DNA from 3 places in the Viridibacillus sp. NPDC096237 genome. Region 1 is predicted to be linked to each of the others. Evidence: riboswitches for the same ligand, from Rfam matches in the RefSeq annotation. Region 1 holds a riboswitch; each other region holds the start of a gene.

Evidence for each region. Region 1 has a riboswitch for thiamine pyrophosphate ahead of thiT (energy-coupled thiamine transporter ThiT). Riboswitches for the same ligand answer to the same signal wherever they lie in the genome.
Region 2: linked by a shared signal. The riboswitch ahead of ACQKMD_RS16445 (ABC transporter substrate-binding protein) and the one ahead of thiT (energy-coupled thiamine transporter ThiT) in region 1 are both predicted to bind thiamine pyrophosphate.
Region 3: linked by a shared signal. The riboswitch ahead of tenA (thiaminase II) and the one ahead of thiT (energy-coupled thiamine transporter ThiT) in region 1 are both predicted to bind thiamine pyrophosphate.

Annotation. Positions count from the first base shown of each region.
Region 1 covers NZ_JBNNTI010000004.1:43,940-50,053, forward strand. The annotation lists gene ACQKMD_RS04810 (M3 family oligoendopeptidase) at 1-1,190, opposite strand, end outside; gene ACQKMD_RS04815 (polyphosphate kinase 2 family protein) at 1,253-2,002, opposite strand; gene ACQKMD_RS04820 (tryptophan-rich sensory protein) at 2,245-2,973, shown strand; gene map (type I methionyl aminopeptidase) at 3,030-3,782, opposite strand; gene thiT (energy-coupled thiamine transporter ThiT) at 3,988-4,548, opposite strand; TPP riboswitch at 4,684-4,789, opposite strand; partial or broken gene ACQKMD_RS04835 (M20/M25/M40 family metallo-hydrolase) at 4,917-5,093, shown strand; gene ACQKMD_RS04840 (hypothetical protein) at 5,450-5,593, shown strand; gene ACQKMD_RS04845 (hypothetical protein) at 5,836-6,099, shown strand.
Region 2 covers NZ_JBNNTI010000034.1:12,497-18,610, forward strand. The annotation lists gene ACQKMD_RS16430 (ABC transporter ATP-binding protein) at 1-198, opposite strand, end outside; gene ACQKMD_RS16435 (ABC transporter permease) at 204-956, opposite strand; gene ACQKMD_RS16440 (thiamine-binding protein) at 956-1,246, opposite strand; gene ACQKMD_RS16445 (ABC transporter substrate-binding protein) at 1,260-2,252, opposite strand; TPP riboswitch at 2,357-2,466, opposite strand; gene ACQKMD_RS16450 (hypothetical protein) at 2,964-4,427, opposite strand; gene ACQKMD_RS16455 (hypothetical protein) at 4,628-4,861, opposite strand; gene ACQKMD_RS16460 (S8 family serine peptidase) at 5,025-6,114, opposite strand, start outside.
Region 3 covers NZ_JBNNTI010000010.1:83,984-90,097, reverse strand. The annotation lists gene ACQKMD_RS08460 (putative RNA methyltransferase) at 1-203, opposite strand, end outside; gene ACQKMD_RS08455 (DoxX family protein) at 377-721, opposite strand; gene ACQKMD_RS08450 (MATE family efflux transporter) at 1,045-2,415, opposite strand; TPP riboswitch at 2,586-2,690, shown strand; gene tenA (thiaminase II) at 2,788-3,477, shown strand; gene thiM (hydroxyethylthiazole kinase) at 3,477-4,286, shown strand; gene thiD (bifunctional hydroxymethylpyrimidine kinase/phosphomethylpyrimidine kinase) at 4,283-5,119, shown strand; gene thiE (thiamine phosphate synthase) at 5,112-5,765, shown strand; gene thiW (energy coupling factor transporter S component ThiW) at 5,762-6,114, shown strand, end outside.

The sequences.
Region 1 (6,114 bases):
GGACGTAATGCATACGAATGGAATGCATGACCAAGTTCATGTGCTAATGTTGCAACATTAGACATAGTACCACTATAAGTCATGAAAATACGCGATTCCTTCGTTAATGGTAATCCGGTACAAAATCCACCCGGACGTTTATTTGGGCGGTTTTCAGCTTCAACCCAGCCATTTTCAATTGCATTTGTAGCAAAGGCTTCTAGCTTTTTGCCAAATCGTCCGAAATTTTTGATAACAAATGCTGCGCCTTCTTGATAAGAAATCGTCTCAGTTGATGCAGTAATTGGAGCATCTAAGTTGAACCAATCTATTGTACTCGTATTTAATAGCTCTGCTTTACGCTTTAAATATTCTGCGAAAGGTGCTTTATGATCTATAATTGCACCCCACATAGCATCAATTGTTTTAGGCTGCATACGGTTAGTTTGAAGTGGCTCTTGTAATACCGAATCCCAACCTCTTTTTTTGTATGTAGCTAACCGGAACCCTGCTATATGATTCAACGTTTTTGCAAAGAATTCCTCTTTTTCAGTCCATGTTTTTTCAAGAGCTTCATAAGCAGCTTGACGTACTGCCGCATCCGGATGTGAACTTAAGTTATTTGCTTGACCTACAGATAGTTCTTTTTCTTCACCATCAATTATAAAAGGAATTTTAATATCACTAATCAATAGATCATACATTTCTCCCCAAGCATTATAACCATCAACCTTTAATGCAGAAATTATGTTCTCTTCTTGCTCAGAAAGTTTTAATTTAGTTTCATCTCGCCATTCATTTAAGGTGAATTTGAATTGTGATAGCTCTTCAGTAGCTAGTAGCGCTGTCCATATTTTTTCTTCTATACCACTTAGCACTTGCTGAAATTGCAATTTAATTGGTGCAAAACTTGCAGCTAGTGATGAAATTTCGCCTCGCAATAGGGAAGCTTTTTTGTCTGTCATATCTTGTGCTTGTAAACACGAGATAAATGAACCAATTTGCCCTATATTAACATATACTTCTTTCATTAATTCTAGAACATCTAAAATGGATCTTGCATCTTCTACTATAATACTTGAAACGGCTTTTTGTAATATTTCTAATTCAACTGGAATTTCGTCTAACTGTACTCTTAGCTCTTTTGAATTGCTACCCCCAGCAAATATAGACTCTAAATCCCATACTTCTGGATATTGTTGTTTTGTCATATTCAAGCCTCCATTACTAAAATAGATTACATATTAGTATAATGCTTCTAGACACGAAATAGTTATACTTCTTCGCTAATAGTTTCTAATGGATCAGTAATTTGTAAACCTCTAAGTTCACATTCCTTTGTAACATGTGCGATTACTTCTTTTAGAACTTGAATACGTGCGTATTTTTTATCATCACCTGATATTAAAATCCATGGTGCTTGTGGTTTATCAGTCTTCTCAAACATATCATTTGCTGCCTCAACATAAATTGGCCATTTGTCACGATTTCGCCAATCTTCATCCGTTAGCTTCCATTTTTTATAAGGATTTTCTTGTCGTTCTTTAAATCGATTTAATTGTTCTTCATTTGACACTTGAATCCAGAATTTTGCTACGATATAGTTATCATCTGTAAGTAGTTTTTCAAATTGGTTAATTTCTTCGTAGGCACGTTGCCATTCTTCTTTTTTAGCAAAGCCTTCAATACGTTCTACTAGTACACGTCCGTACCATGTACGATCAAAAATACCAATTTGGCCTTTGTAAGGTAGGCGCGTCCAAAAGCGATGTAGATAGTTATATTTCAGCTCGAAGGGTTGCGGTGCGGCAATTGGATGAACGATATATCCACGAGGATCCAGTCGTTGTGTTAAACGTTTAATGGCGCCACCTTTACCAGCTGCGTCCATTCCTTCAAATGCTAATACGAGCCCAATATCATGATTGAATAAGAACTGTTGAATATTTAACAATTCAAATTGTAGTTTTTTTAGTTCCTTTTTGTAGGAAGGCTTATCGTTTAGATGTTTGTCTAATTTCATATCTTCAATGCGTTTACTCACTTTAAACACTCCTTTTACTTTTATAGTAGTATTTTACAGCAAATTGTTCTGAAATGATATTTGTTGTTCTAACTAATCAAATGTATACTTTATACATACGCACTATAATTGGTAGTGATTATTTGTATATTTACGCAATTGCTAACAAGATATTTTTCTACTTCAGACTGCAACGAAATTTAGGATTTTATATTAATCTCAACATGAAGGAGGAGATTTTATTGGGGAGATTACTAATTATTACTATTGCTTATATTGCAATGGTAACTGTAAACTTAGCTGCTAATATTCTTCCACTAAACGGTCAAACTACTGGCGACATCTCCGAAAGTTATACGGTTCTTTTCACTCCAGCACGATATGTTTTTAGTATTTGGGGCTTTATATACATAATTTTAGCTTACTGGATTTACAAACATTGGTACAATTACCAGAGAGAGAACACGATATCTATTCAACAAACGCTGTTATTTACAGCCAGTTCATTACTTAATATTTTTTGGATTTTCCTGTGGCATTATAACTACTTCCAAATTTCAGTTATCGTAATGCTATTATTATTAGCTTGTCTAGCACTTCTATATTTCTCATATAGTAACGATGAACAAGCATGGTCAAAACGCATACCGATCTCTATTTACTTTGCTTGGATTTGCGTAGCAACAATAAAAAATATCGCTTTCGTACTAACGTATAACCATTGGAGTGGCTTAGGATTAAGTGATCCTTTATGGGCTGTTATTATGCTCACTCTAGGTACCGCTATTGCACTTCATATGCGTTTCCACTATTTCGATATTAACTTTCCTACCGTCTTCATTTGGGCTTATATTGGAGTTGCGATAAAAAATGGATTTGAGGAATTACTCGTAACGACTGCTGCCCTTTTTTTAAGTGGTGTCTTATTGGCAGGAATATTATTTATAAAAAAACAAAAGCCTTCTAAATAACTGTATAACAAAAAGGCCTTCCTTGATGAAATTTCAAGGGAGGCCTTTTCAATATTTTAATCTAATTTAGTTGTAATAATCGGTTCACCATCTGTTACGATGATTGTATGTTCATATTGTGCAACTAGTGATTTATCAGGCGTTATAAATGTCCAACCATCACCTGACTCAACGATGTGTTCTGCTTTTTGTGAGATGAACGGTTCAACAGCTAAAACCATTCCTTCTTTTAAAATTGTACGATCCCATGCATCAAAATAGTTCAATACATGTTGTGGATCTTCATGAAGTGAACGCCCAATGCCATGCCCAGTTAAGTTCATAATAACCGCTAAGCCATTTGCTTTCGCTTCACGTTCTACAGCTTTACCGATTTGATTTAAACGGGCACCTGGTTTTACTTTCGTCATCGCACGATCAAATGCACTTTCTGCAACTTGGCAAAGTTTATCGATTTCTGGATAAGATCCACCACCTACAACAAATGACACACCTGTATCTGCAAAGTAGCCATCAACATGACCTGAAACATCGATATTAATAAGGTCTCCCTCTTTTAATGTAAGGTTCCCTGGAATGCCGTGTGCAACTTGTTCGTTCACACTTATACATGTATATCCCGGAAAATCATATTCACTTTTAGGTCCTGAAACGGCTCCATTTTCTTCAAATAAACGGCCACCAATTTCATCTAATTCTTTTGTTGTAATTCCTGGCTTTGTTGCAGCCTTCATCGTTTCACGGATTTGGGCCATTACACGTCCAGCTTTTTTCAATGCTGCAATTTCCTCTTGAGTTATAGCTATCATTTTATACGATCCCTTCTTCTCATATGTCTACTCTCTACTATAACACTTTTTTCGCAAAATGAAGAACATGAAATTCGAGTATCTCTCCATTTCAAATGTCTATATATTTAGAAAAGTTTCGTTTAGTTCTTATATTAATATATGAAATTTTGTTACTGAAAGTACTAAAAGAGGACTCCATCTATAAGGAATCCTCTTTTTTGTATCAATTTTTTTGTTGTAATAAACGAGGTGCTGAAGTAAATAATAATACCGCTACAACGGCTGTTAGTATAGTAGCTGGCAACATATACGTACCATTATAAATTATAGAATACAAATAAACATTTTGATCACCTGCATATTTACTAAAGAATACAACCCCTGCTGTAGTATGTGCCACATATCTCAATAACCCTCCAAGAGTAGTACCTAGTACAATATACAAAGTGATTTCTTTTTTGTTTAATTGCTTACTTGCCGCAAACACTAGATGTCTCACAACACCAGCTAAACCGACTACAGTAAATGCTATAAAATAATCGATAAATCCTTGAACAGGTGTAAAAATTGAGGCACCCATCGACACTTGCAATAAACCAACTAAAAATCCCGTAATCAAACCACCTGATACACCCCAACGAAATGCCATTAATACAATCGGTACCATAACAAGACTTATAGAACCACCTTGAGCCCATAGCTTAAATGACAACTGATCCAAAATTAAACCGATTGTAGCAAAAATTGCAATCTCGATTAAAAACAATAATCTCTTTTTATTCACAATAAACATCCTCCCGTAGTTCTGATGTAGAACACACAAGACCTAAAACGTATCTCATTTGTAAATGAGCTCTAGATAGTAAAACTTTCGGCAACAAAAAAACGACATCAGGACAGGTCCTGACATCGGTTATATGTCGATTTCTATCCACATTCCTACGCAAGCATTAACTTACAGGTTCAAAGGGTTAGAACTTTGGGTTCACTCTCAGCCGACCATTTCGGCTCCCCTTGTGGTAAATACATCATTTAATTGTAATTATCGAACTCCCCTATTGTACTCAAACGATTCTTATTTTTCAATAGATTACTCTAAAATGTTAAAGAACTCTCTGCCAAAAACAAATATAATTTCCCACTGTAGATGATGACCTTTTATACGGGCGTGGAGCTACTGATATGAAAGCCGGAGTTGCGGCGGCGATGATAGTCAGCTTTGTTGAGCTATCTAAATCAGCTGATAAGCTGCCTAGACGCCTTCAACTCCATCTGGTGACAGACGAAGAAACTGGAGGTGAAAATACATTAGGATGGCTTAACTCCTAATGGGGATAATGGCCAATTTGTTATTTATGGTGAACCGACACGTCTGCAAATTGGATTACAAGCAAAAGGCATTTTACAATTCGAACTTTAATTCAAAAGTAAAGCATCACAATGGTAGTCGCACTTTGGATGGGATAAATGCTATTTTACAAGCCATGCACTTCCACTCAAAACTGCTAGAATCACCAATAAAAATGCCCGTATTGCTTTTTATGACTCTCCATCGATTAATTTGGCTACAATACAAGCAGAAGAACGTTTTAATATCGTCCCAGATCCGTGCAATGTACGTTACGATTTCCGATGCGTGGACAATTAGCAGAAGGTATTCTAAAAGATATTAAAAAAATTTCTCGATGACGAAACAATCCAAGTTGAAATCATTATTCACAGTATTGCTCCTTGCAGTTACAACAAATGCTGAAGTTTGTGACAAGAAGGCCATGCTAGTTGGACAAACGGCTCTACTGATACTAGATTTTATGCAGCAGATGGCGTAGCAGCAATCAAATTCGGACCAGACGGAGCAGATTGGCATGGTCCTTCTGAATATATCAGTATTTCATCTATATAATCTATATACCATTTCGCAGATATAATAAAAAGACATGCATTAAGTTGAATCTTTTTGGGCGCTGTAGCGTAAATAATAATATGAATGGAGGTGCTTGTGCTGGATAATAATCGAGTATTATCTGCATTATGTTATTTCAGTATATTTTTTGCAGGATTTCTTTTGCCAGTGATTGTTTATTTTGTAAGTACTGATTCGGATGTAAAACACCATGCTAAACGAGCATTCATATCACACTTATTACTTATTATCCCCTCAATTATTGGTTTCTTTATTTTCTTTATCGTATTTGGTTTTTATGGAACTAGTTCTAATAATGTTTTGAGTGCAGGACCTATTTTAGTTATCTCGTTTATTGTTGTAGAAATATTATTATCTGCGGCAGTAATCATTTGGAATATCATACAAGGTGTTCGTGTACTACGCGTTTAAGATGAAGCATTTAGG
Region 2 (6,114 bases), on a different contig from region 1:
AATGATTTTGTCATTTAAAGAAAGAGTCCCTTCATCTGGTGTAGCAATTCCTCCAATTAAGTTGAAAATCGTGCTCTTGCCACTCCCAGAAGGTCCGAGTAATGCAACAAATTCACCATCTTCTACATGTATGGAAATATCATGTAAAACTTGAGTTGTTCCATAAGCCTTTTCAATATGATCCATTTTAAGTAACATTGAATTCACCTCTCTAGTTTGCCTTTAATTACTCTTCTTTCAATCAACCGTAGCAAACCAAATACGAGGACACTTAAAAGCATGATGGTGAAAATAGCTACAAACACACGATCTGTACGGAACGAAGACTGAGATAAAGTCATGTATACACCAATCCCCTTTTTGGCACCTAACCATTCAGATATAACTGCCCCCATGACACTATAAGTCGCTGCGATTTTCAGCCCAGAAAATAATGTAGGAAGTGAATGTGGTAATTCTAGCTTCCAAAATAATTGGCTTTTCGATGCTCCAGCCATTTCCATATAGTATTTGAGCTCTGGAGCTGTATTTTTAAAGCCATCTAAGGCAGCTACAACTATTGGGAAAAAGCAGACTAAACCTATAATGATCAGTTTTGGCAATAAACCAAAGCCGAACCAAATAATTAGAAGAGGTGCTAAAACAATGATTGGAATATTTTGCGATAGAATAAGTAACGGATATACAAGCTTTTGAACTTTCGGCAACATATGTAGAGATACCGCTATGATAAACCCTACAAAGCTTCCAATTGTAAGTCCTAAAATCGCTAACTGAGTTGTAGCAAAAATATCAGTTGAAAATGTAGGGATCGCTTTGACTGCTTCAGAAAAAATAGCTGTCGGAGCAGGTAGCAACCAGCCCGGAACTTCTTTTAATCTAACTACTAGTTCCCAACAACATAAAATGAAAAGGAGCAGAAAAATCGCTCCTCCTTTTTCACGAATCCATTTCATTATTTGTATTTCTCCGTTAAAGTCCCAAGTGTGATACCCGTTGGTTGATAAAGTATTTTCACTTGTGTAATAACATTTACGCTACCAAGTTCGATCATTTTTTCGTTCATTTTTTGGATAATTTCTAGTAGTTCAGAAAGTTCACCTTCCATTGTTGTTTCAAGTGGATGTACTTCATAGTTCACACCAGCATCGTCGATAATTTTGATCGCTGCATCTACAAAAGGAATAACATCCTCGTATGTTTTTGTTTTTGGAATGATTTGTACACTGATTAATGAATTAGCCATTTCTTTCTCCTCCTTATTGTGGTAAAAATTCGTTTGTGAACGCTTTTTCAGGATCGAATTTTCCTTCTAATACGTTATTTTCACTCATCCATTTTGCATAGTTCTCCCAAATTTCAAGCTTCTGCTCTCCCCATTGTTTTGCATCATCTTGATATTTGTCAGCTAGCCATTTTTGGCTCTCCTTAACTAGTTCTGCATCTAATTCTGGGGCCTCTTTTAGTAAGATATCAGCAGCGGCTTCTGGATCTTTTATAGCAAATTCATATCCTTTCGAAGTTGCTTTAGTGAATGCTTTCACCGTTTCTGGATTGCTCTGTATCATTTTTTCGTTAGTTGTTAGGACCGGAGTGTAGTAATCTAGTTTGTCACTATAGTCTGTTAAGTAGAGCATATTTAATTTTTCTCCACGCAGTTCCGCTTCAACACCTGTCCATGCGTAGTAAATCCATGCAAAATCTACATCTTTTTTGACCATTGTAAAGAAGTCAGCATCTCCAGCATTAATAATGTCTAGCTTCTTACTATCTGCTTTTTCGATTTTCATAAGAGAATCGAGCACTGCCTTTTCGATTGGGGAACCCCATCCACCGTAAGTTTTACCTTCAAAATCTTTTGGTGATTTAATATTTTTGTCTATCGGGGATGCGAACCCAGATGTATTATGCTGAATAATCGCTGCGATTGACACCAGTGGAACTCCTTGAACTCTTGCTTGTGTAATCGATTCTTGCGCTGAAATACCGAATTCGGCTTTACCTGAAGCTATTAGTTGAGCTGCTCCTGTTTCACCTGGTTGAATTATTTCTACATCTAATCCTTGCTCTTTAAAAAAATCTTGTTCTTGCGCTACATACAACCCTGTATGATTTGTATTTGGTGTCCAATCTAAAACTACAGTTACTTTTGTTAATGCATTTTTTGAATCTTTTTCATTTCCTTTTGACTCATTTGATTGGCAACCTATTAAAGCCAATAATGCTACAATGAGCAACATACATTTTTTCATTTCCCTTGCCTCCATCTATATTATTTTGACAAGTTCCATGCAAAAAGAAAAACGCCCGGAACTATTCCGGACGTTAACATACATTCTAAAATACAATGATACTCAAGATTTTAGCTGATGTTCCCTCCGCTGGTGTTAACCAGATCAGGTTCTAAGGGTCAGCATCTATCGGATACATTCTCAGCTGGCAACACCAGCCCCCCCACATTCTTGCACATATGAACTTAACTTTCTCACCTATTATATCAAAAAAACAAAAGAATCCAATATTTATTTGGAAGTGATGGCTGTGAATTGGTGGATTGGTGGATTGTTGCGCTATTTGAGGTGATTGTTGCGTTAATTCTGGTGATTGTTGCGCTATCTTGCTTGATTGTTGCACTAACTCGAGTGATTGTTGCGCTAACTCACTCCATTGTTATTTAGCAGAATATTCACGTCTTCTGTACTCTCTAATATCAAAAAAACAAAAGTTTCCAATATTTATTTGGAAGTGATGGCTATGGATTAGTGGATTGTTGCGCTATTTGAGGTGATTGTTGCGTTAATTCTGGTGATTGTTGCGTTATCTTGCTTCATTGTTGTACTAACTCGAGTGATTGTTGCACTAACTCACTCCATTGTTATTTAGCAGAATATTCACGTCTTCTGTACTCTCAAAATTACTATTTGTTTTATTAATAGATGAAGATGTATTAACATAAATACCAATTACTTCGCCAGCAAATCTTCACCGAAAATCGATACGGTTTGGCGATCTGGAACGAATTCATGTCCATTCCATTTCAATACAGTTTCCACATATCCTAATCCGTCGGCATGGTATCTACCCGCGATTTCTTGATAAGCCAAAAATTCGTAGTTGCCATCTCTAGCATAATCAATAGGATAGAGTCCGCCAATCGGATCAACCCAGCCTTGAATTGGTTCTTTAAGGGTACCATCTATATTATAAATTTCAGACAAATATTCTTTTCCTTTATACGTTAAATCTAAGATATATTTTTTCTTTGGATAGGAGCTAGTAACGCTCACTTTGTAATGATCCAGATAATTAACTTCGTATTTTGAAAGTTCATTATATGCTTCCGAGTCAAATACTTGGCTCATTTGTCCATTCACATATGTAAATATATACGCAAATATTATGCCACCACTTCCGCCTGAATCTATGACTACCAATATGTCATCTACATGATCTCCTGTATAATCCCCGAGCGATATGGTGGGGTTATAACCCGCATTTTCTTTCAATGGAATTTGTTCGTAAAAATTTGTTTTTTCATTAAAAATCACAAGGGTAATATTCTTCAAATATGGACTTCCTGCGGTTTTCTCACCAGTAAGAAGAATTGTATCAATTAAGCCATCACCCGTAACATCGCCACTTTTTTTATCTATGACGGTTTGAGCCATCACATGATGTTGCTTCAACTTATACATAATTTGTTTTCTTTTTTCTAGTAGAGTTTCTTTAGATGGGTATGGTGCATTAAATGACAGCGTTTTATCAAGTGAAATGAGCGCCTGTTCTAAATCTCCTGATTTCATTTGAGCATCCGCTAAATAATACCAATAAAAAGGATAGTCATTATTCTTCAATAGATTCTTATAATATTCTTCTACCTTTTTAAAATAATATGGGTAAACATCCATTGCCTTTACAAGGCTATTTCCATTAAAACGATAGACAGCTATTTTATATGCCTCACCCGTATCGTGAACCCATATTGCTAACTCATATTTACCATCCGAACCTTTAGTACTCGGCATATCCTCTACTTGTAATTTACTATAGACCATATTATTTGTGTGTATATGGACAAAACCTTTATTTGTCCATTGTAGTAGATCTAATTTGGACCATATACTACCTATTTGCCAACCTACAATTAAGGTATTCACACTTGTATTGATGAGTGGTACAGCTACTAAATTCGTTATTCCATATCCGCTTCCTTTGATGTCTGCTATTGGAATCCACTGATTATTGTTGTTTTTTAATATCATAATATAATTTTGACCTTGATGGTTGTATGCTCCTATTAGCTCTTCTTTATGATCCCCATCTATATCTGCTAGTAGTATTGCCTGCCTTTTCTCAGGTTGTTGCAATTCTAAAATAGTTGCAGTTGGAGGCAAAAATCCCCTCAGTATATTTGTATATTCCTCCAATATTCACCCCACCTTTTAATCTATTATATGCATGCTTCGTTTAGATGATTTGCATCTCCCTTGCGCTTTAAATGTGTTTGTTTTACCTTTGGAGCATAATAATATCCCCTGACTCAATAGAATCAGGGGATGCTTTGTAGTCATTTAATTTGTGTGAAATTTAAGTGTATGTGTGCGACTATACTCGTTCTATTTTTTTATTACCAACGGTGACCGTGTTGAATAGGGTGCCACGGATGCCACGGACTCCATGGCTGCCATTGTTGCCAAGGACTCCAGGGATTCCATGGTTGCCATTGATTCCACTGATTCCATTGATGACCTGGATGCCAGTTTTGACCCATGTTCCAATTGTTACCTTGATTCCAATGCTGCCCTCGCCAAAAATTAGAACTTTCGCGTTGCCACTGTCCTCCATGCAGAGGTTGAACCATTCAATTTCACTCCTTTTCCATTCATTCTTTATAGGATATGTATTAGGGCATAAGTTGGTCCGTAATAGTAAATAAAAAAGGCTTTTTTCCTTTTATATTTTCTGTAAGACATTAAAACCCCCTTTCCTCATAATAGAAAAGGGGGTTCATTACTCAATAGCGTTTATTTCTCAACATTGATATACAGCTTACCCTTCGCTTCTTGACGCGTTTCATTTTTGAAATTGTCAACAGCTTTTACTTCGATTACTGCTCCTTTTGCTACTGTTCCTGATGGTACTGTCCAATAGCCTACGTAATGACCATCTGCTTGTTCAGACATAGGTAGTTCAGTTGCATTTTGCACTGGATTATTAACGTTCGTTAATGGCATATGAATTACAAAAGTAGCTTTCAACCCTGGAGCACTATCAAATTCGATTTTAACGCTTTTACCTGTTTCTAAAGTAAGGTCTTCTACTGGTGTTAAGTTTTCAATGACAGGTGCATCGTAATTTGCTGTTACGCTAATTTTCTTTGTTTCTTTATTATTTGCTTTATCACTAGCTACTACTTTGATTTCATTTACACCATTGTCGAGAAGAATGCGTTTTGAATATTTTCCGTCGACTACTGGTGCGTCTTTTCCATTTACACGAACCCAATCTAGATTTGCATCATCAACAGTACCTTCAACTGTTACTGACTCACGATTTGTTTTATCTCCATCTAGAGGACTTTCGATTTTCAGTTCAGGTTTCACTGTGTCTAAAATAACATTGACAGCTTCAGATTCCCCTATTACTCGATTATCTAAAGTTGCCACTGCTACGAAATCATTCGCACCTTCTGATAATTTAGCTTCGATTGAGAATTTACCATCTGCTCCTACGACAGCAGATCCAACTTCTTTATCATTTTGTTTTAATTTAATCGTTGTTGTTGGTGAAGCTGTTCCTTCAATTTTTGTTGATGCTTGGTTTGTAACAGATTTTGTTGCTGGTGTAGTGATAATTGGCCCCTGTACTTCATAGCTTACACGCGCACGAATCATGTAATTGCCTTCTTCAGCTGGTGATGGAGACCAAGCATCGGAAACACCTTGGTAACTTCGTCCTGCATTTTTTCCGCTTTCATCTGTTGCAAGCCCTGGTGTGTTCGGACTAGCAAATGTTTGGCGATACACCATGTAGAAATCACCTTTTACAATAATATGGTGCTCGCTTAAATCCACAACTGTCCATTCACCATTGCGTAGAGCTGTTGCATCAATC
Region 3 (6,114 bases), on a different contig from region 1:
GAAGTCGCAGCATGTGTCATGAAATTCACATACCCTTGCTTTGCAATATCAAAAGAATGTCGATTGTCACAAACAATACTACAATCCTCAGTCACCATCATCTCATCCCCACAAACGGGGCAAGCAAACATTCCTTGACGCTCCCTCATATAATTCGCACTCGCTACTTTTCTCGGCAATGCCATGCCAAACACCTCGTTCATTAATCTTCTTTCCCAAGTATACAAAACTAAGCGATGATTGGCTAAGGATAAAATATGAAGAGGTAGTAGGCTGAGCTCTAACATTCTTTCGGTTCGTATCAATGAGTCTGACGAAAAACCCCTATAATCAAAAAACACTGATGACTCTAAGCCATCAGTGATTTAGTCTTTTTCTATAAGTTCAAAAATAATACTCCAAATGCAAGCAAGCCTAGTACGATAATTGGTAATGTTTCTTTTATAGAATCTTTCACACGAACATGTGTTAAAACGCCACCGATTGCTGTAATTGCTAATAATGCTGCTCCGAAAGTTGCCCAGTCATTAATCCAGAATCCAACAATTAATGAAATTGCAGCAACTAATTCTACCAATCCCGTTGTAACACGGAACCATTGTGGCAGGCGCCAATGTTGAAAACCTTCAACGTGCATTTTTGAGCCACTTACTTTCCCTAATCCTGCCATTAAAAATGTAGCAGCTAATAAACCGTGTAAAATCATTGATACGATTTCCATCTTACTCCCCCCTTCATTAAATAGAGGCATGTTTTTACAATTATTTTATACAAAAAAACTACACACTTTCTTGAGTAATTCATTATTGAATACTGATTGTTATAAAAATCACCGTGTAGTTTTGAACTTTATTTTTCCCTTGTGGAATTATTATACTTACAACTGTACAATCTTGTGTGGACTTTTATTCTAATTGTAATATTAACTCTCTAACTTCTTAATTGGCGCTAACCCCTCTCATCAAAAATCCATAAAAAAAGCGCTAGCATCAATATGCTAACGTCTTTTCTCTCACTACAAACTATATACAATATCCAATCAAACTATTTCGTTTTGTCAGGTGAAACGAGAGCATATCTTTCCCAACGGCGACTTTTCCATCTAAAGAAAACTAGGATAGCTCGGAACCATTCATCTGCCGCAATTGCTAACCACACGCCTACTAAACCCATATCTAATTGGAATACAAACAAATAACCAAGTGGTAAGCTCATACAAACCATCGAGAAAAAACCGATGACTAACGGATATTTAGCGTCACCTGATGCTCGTAACGAGTTAATAATTGTAATATTAAATGTGCGCCCTGTTTCTAGCAAAATGCTGCACACTAACACTGCCGCACCTATTTTGATAACCTCTGGATTATCAGTAAAGAGACGCATTAATGGATAGCGGAAAATAACGACTACTGCGACCATCACTATTGTAAATAATATCGCCCATTTCAAACTAATCCACAATTGTTTATAAGCCGCATCCTTTTCATTAGCGCCAACATAACGACCAACCATTATTGCGGTACCCGTTCCAATCGCTATGGCAAATAAATAGGTGAACATTGAAATATTATACGCATATTGCCGAGCTGCTAGTGACTCTGTTCCTAAATACGTCACATAATATAAGAAGACAATTTGACAGCCTTGGTACATCACCTGCTCAAATGCAGAGGGAAGACCAATTTGCAAAATCTTACTGATATATTCTTTTGATAATGACACGTAGTATTGCAATTTAATACGTACATCTAGTGCTTGATACAATAACCAAAAGAATACTAATAGAGCCAAAATACGACTGACAACTGATGAAATGGCCGCACCTTGCACACCTAGTTCAGGAAAGCCCAATTTACCAAAGATTAAAACATAGTTCCCTATCACGTGAAAGATATTCATTCCAAGTGACACATACATCGTCTGTTTCGTCCAACCATGCACGCGAATAATCGCTGCTAATGAATTAATGATTGCTTGTAGGAAAATAGCTCCTCCAACAATAAATAAATATTTACTAGCATACTCAAGAACATCACCTTGTAAATTCATTGCAATCATAATATTTTTTGAGAAAATAACAAAAGCGACACTCATTATTAGGCCAATAACTAAATTCAACGAAACAGCTAATGCTGTAATTTTGGATGCTTCCAAATAACGCTTAGACCCTAAATATTGAGCAACAACAATCGATGCACCATTTCCTATTACTTCTAAAATCAATATTGCTATATGAATATATTGATTAGCGGCACCGACGCCTGATACTGCATCATCTGACAATGCGCTCAACATAAATGTATCAGCGAGCCCCATCAACATAAATAGAAATACTTCTAAAAATATCGGCCATGTTAAATGAAATAAATTCAATTTCTCTTCTGGCCCCTTCGCTGTTGCAGTTACGTCCATCCGCTCACCTTACTTTCTAATTTAAAAATTGAGATAGGTTGTATCTTAACATAGAAATAAGCTCATAGCTATGTCATAATGCCATTTATTACAATCTATTTACTATGGTTAATTTACACCTTGCTAATTCCATTGTTTATGTTATATTGTTGTTGAAAACTAAATCGCTTTTTAACCACTAGGGGAGTCATATAATTGGCTGAGACGCAGAGTACTGTGGACCCTTGGAACCTGATCTGGCTCATACCAGCGGAGGGAAGTGGCGCTATCATTCTATTTTGTTTCATTGAAAATGATTGTCTGCCGCCTACTGACACAGATCAGGAGGCGGCTTTTTGTTTTCAAAATACAAAAAACTTGGGGTGCATAGAGATGACATTTTGTGAAGAAGTAAGACTAGAATGCAATGATTTATGGGAAGGTAGCTTTCATCATCCATTTGTAAAATCACTTGCGGCAGGTACATTACCACTCGATATTTTCCAATATTACGTACAACAAGATGCTTATTACTTAACCCATTTCGCAAAAGTGCAAGCACTAGGAGCCGTAAAGGCAAATGATTTACATACTACACAACGTTTTGCCAAACATGCTGAATCAACATGTATTGCAGAAATGTCACTTCATGAGCAATTTTTTACTATGTTAGAAATCACGGATGAAGAATTCGCATCATTTGAGCCAGCACCAACAGCTTACGAATATGTTTCTCATATGTATCGTACAGCAAATAACGGTGATTTAGCCGACACTCTAGCTGCACTACTTCCTTGTTACTGGCTTTACTATGAAATTGGGGAACGTCTAAAAGATTCACAACCTAATCATCCTATTTATGATAAATGGATTCAAACATATGGATCTGAATGGTTCGGAGAATTGGTAGAGGAACAAATTAATCGCATGAATGACCTTGCTAAAGATTTACCTCCTACACGCATTCAGCAGCTAAAAGAACATTTCCGTAAAAGTAGTTATTATGAATGGCACTTTTGGGAAATGGCGTGGACGAAACAACAATGGACAATTGGGCAATACGAAAAGGAGCTTACTAAATAATGTACAAAAATTATTTACTAGAAAAGCTGCGTGTTGAAAAACCGCTAATCCACAATATTGCAAATATTGTTGTTGCCAATTTCCAAGCAAATGGTCTCCTCGCACTTGGTGCTTCACCTATGATGGCGGAAGGAATTGAAGAAGTAGCTGAAATGGCTACCCTAGCGGACTGTACAGTTCTTAACATCGGTACACTTGATCAAGGAACTGTATCTTCTATCATTGAAGCGGGCAAAAGTGCCAACAAAAAGAATATTCCGGTTGTCCTTGATCCAGTTGGCGTAGGTGCTAGTGAGTTTCGTATGCAATCGGTGACAACTATTTTAAAGGAAATCAAAGTTACAGCTATTCGCTGTAATTTAGGAGAACTTGCTGCAATCGGTAATGTCGAATGGCAATCAAGAGGAGCCGATGCTGGCGAAGGGCAAATAGATGTACAACTAATTGCTAAAGAAGTTGCCAATCGAAATAACTGTATCGTTGCAGTCACTGGGGTTAAGGATACGGTAACTGATGGTCAAACGACAATTCAAATTGAAGGTGGACATGACTTTATGCCACTAATTACAGGCTCTGGGTGCTTACTTAGCGCAGTGACTGGTGCATTTCTTGCTGTTTCAAAGGGACAACATTTGCAAGCAGCCGCGAGTGCGCTATCATTTTACAAACAAGTTGGAGAAAAGGCAGCACAAACAGCGGCTGCTCCTGGCACTTTTGCAGTTGAATTAATTAACAACTTATATTCTATTAGTTCAGGAGATTTACGTGACAACATAATAATTGTAGAAAATGAAGGTGTTCAATTATGACAAGAAACGTTGTTATGACAATTGCAGGGTCTGATAGCGGTGGTGGTGCTGGAATTCAAGCAGATTTAAAAACATTTCAAGAGCTTGGTGCGTTCGGTACTTCAGCGATTACAGCTATAACTTCACAAAATACTTTGGGTGTTCATGACGTTTATCCCGTTGGAGTTAAAAATGTAGTAAGCCAAATCAAAGCTATACTCGACGACTTTCCGGTGGGCGCTATTAAAACAGGTATGCTTTTTTCAGCAGAAATCATCCACGATGTAGCAGATACATTAAAAGATTATGATCAACCACCGCTCGTTATTGATCCCGTCATGATTGCTAAAGGCGGGGCTTCACTTTTATTAAATGAGGCAGTACACACTCTAAAAACTGAGCTTCTACCACTTGCAACCATTATTACACCTAATATTCCTGAGGCTGAAGTGCTTACAGGTTTAACGATTGTATCAGATAATGATGTAGAGAATGCTGCCAGGAAGTTAATTACAATGGGCGCTAAAGCCGTTGTCCTAAAGGGTGGACACCGTGATACAAAAAGTTATGCTGAAGATTTATTTTTAACAGCAAACGGCGAACGTTTCATTATGCGATCTGAAAGAATCCATACGAAAGACACACATGGCACTGGTTGTACATTTTCAGCTGCTATAGCAGCCCGCTTAGCTCAAGGCTTTACCGCTTCGGATGCAGTGATTGATGCGAAATATTTTATCCAAGCTGCTATAGCGAATGGACAACAATTGGGTGCTGGCCATGGACCGACGAATCATTGGGCTTATCGTGAGCTTTCAGAAAAGACACGAAAGGAAGTTATAATCATTGAATAGAGAACAACTTCAACTATATTTCATTATGGGAAGTCAAAATGTCGGAGAACGTGATCCACTCATCGTGTTAGAAGAAGCTCTACGCGGCGGTATCACCTTCTTTCAATTTAGAGAAAAAGGAGAAAACGCTCTTATTGGCGAAGATAAGATAGTTTTTGCTAAATCATGCCAAGCTCTATGTAAAAAACATAATGTACCCTTCATTGTCAATGATGATGTAAACTTAGCAATTGCTTTAGATGCAGATGGCGTACATGTTGGCCAAGATGACGCTAGTGCTAATGCAGTTCGGGAAAAGATTGGGGCGGAGAAAATATTAGGAGTCTCTACACATTCATTAGCAGAGGTTACTGCAGCTATTGCCGCACGCGCTGATTACGTTGGCATTGGTCCAATTTACGCTACCACCTCTAAAGCGGATGCGAAGTCCCCTGCTGGTACGACTTTAATTGAACAAACAGTCACTAAGTACCCCACTTTACCGATTGTTGGTATTGGTGGCATTACAATTGATAATTGCCAAACAGTTATCAGAGCAGGAGCAGATGGCATTTCACTCATCTCTACTATCGCAACACATGAAGAACCTTTTGTAGCTACACGGCAACTACTACATGTCTTGCAACAGGTAGCGAAAATATCATGACTTCACGCAAAACGACAATAGCCTTGTTTGTCGCTATTGCCGTTGCAGGTTCTGTTTTTGTATCATTTCCAGCAGGCATTGCACGTGCTTATCCAGTTCAACACGCTGTAAATGTCTTAGCTGCTGTAATGCTAGGACCTGGACCAGCTGTTCTTATTGCATTTCTTACTGGACTTGTTCGAGTAATAACCGGCACTGGTTCCTTACTAGCTTTTCCTGGTGGTATGATAGGCGCTTTTTTAGCAGGAATGCTCTACAAGTATTACGGAAAAGTATGGCTAACCGCTGTAGGAGAAATATTTGGTACTGGTATAATTGCTTCATTGATTGCTGTACCATATGTCAAAAT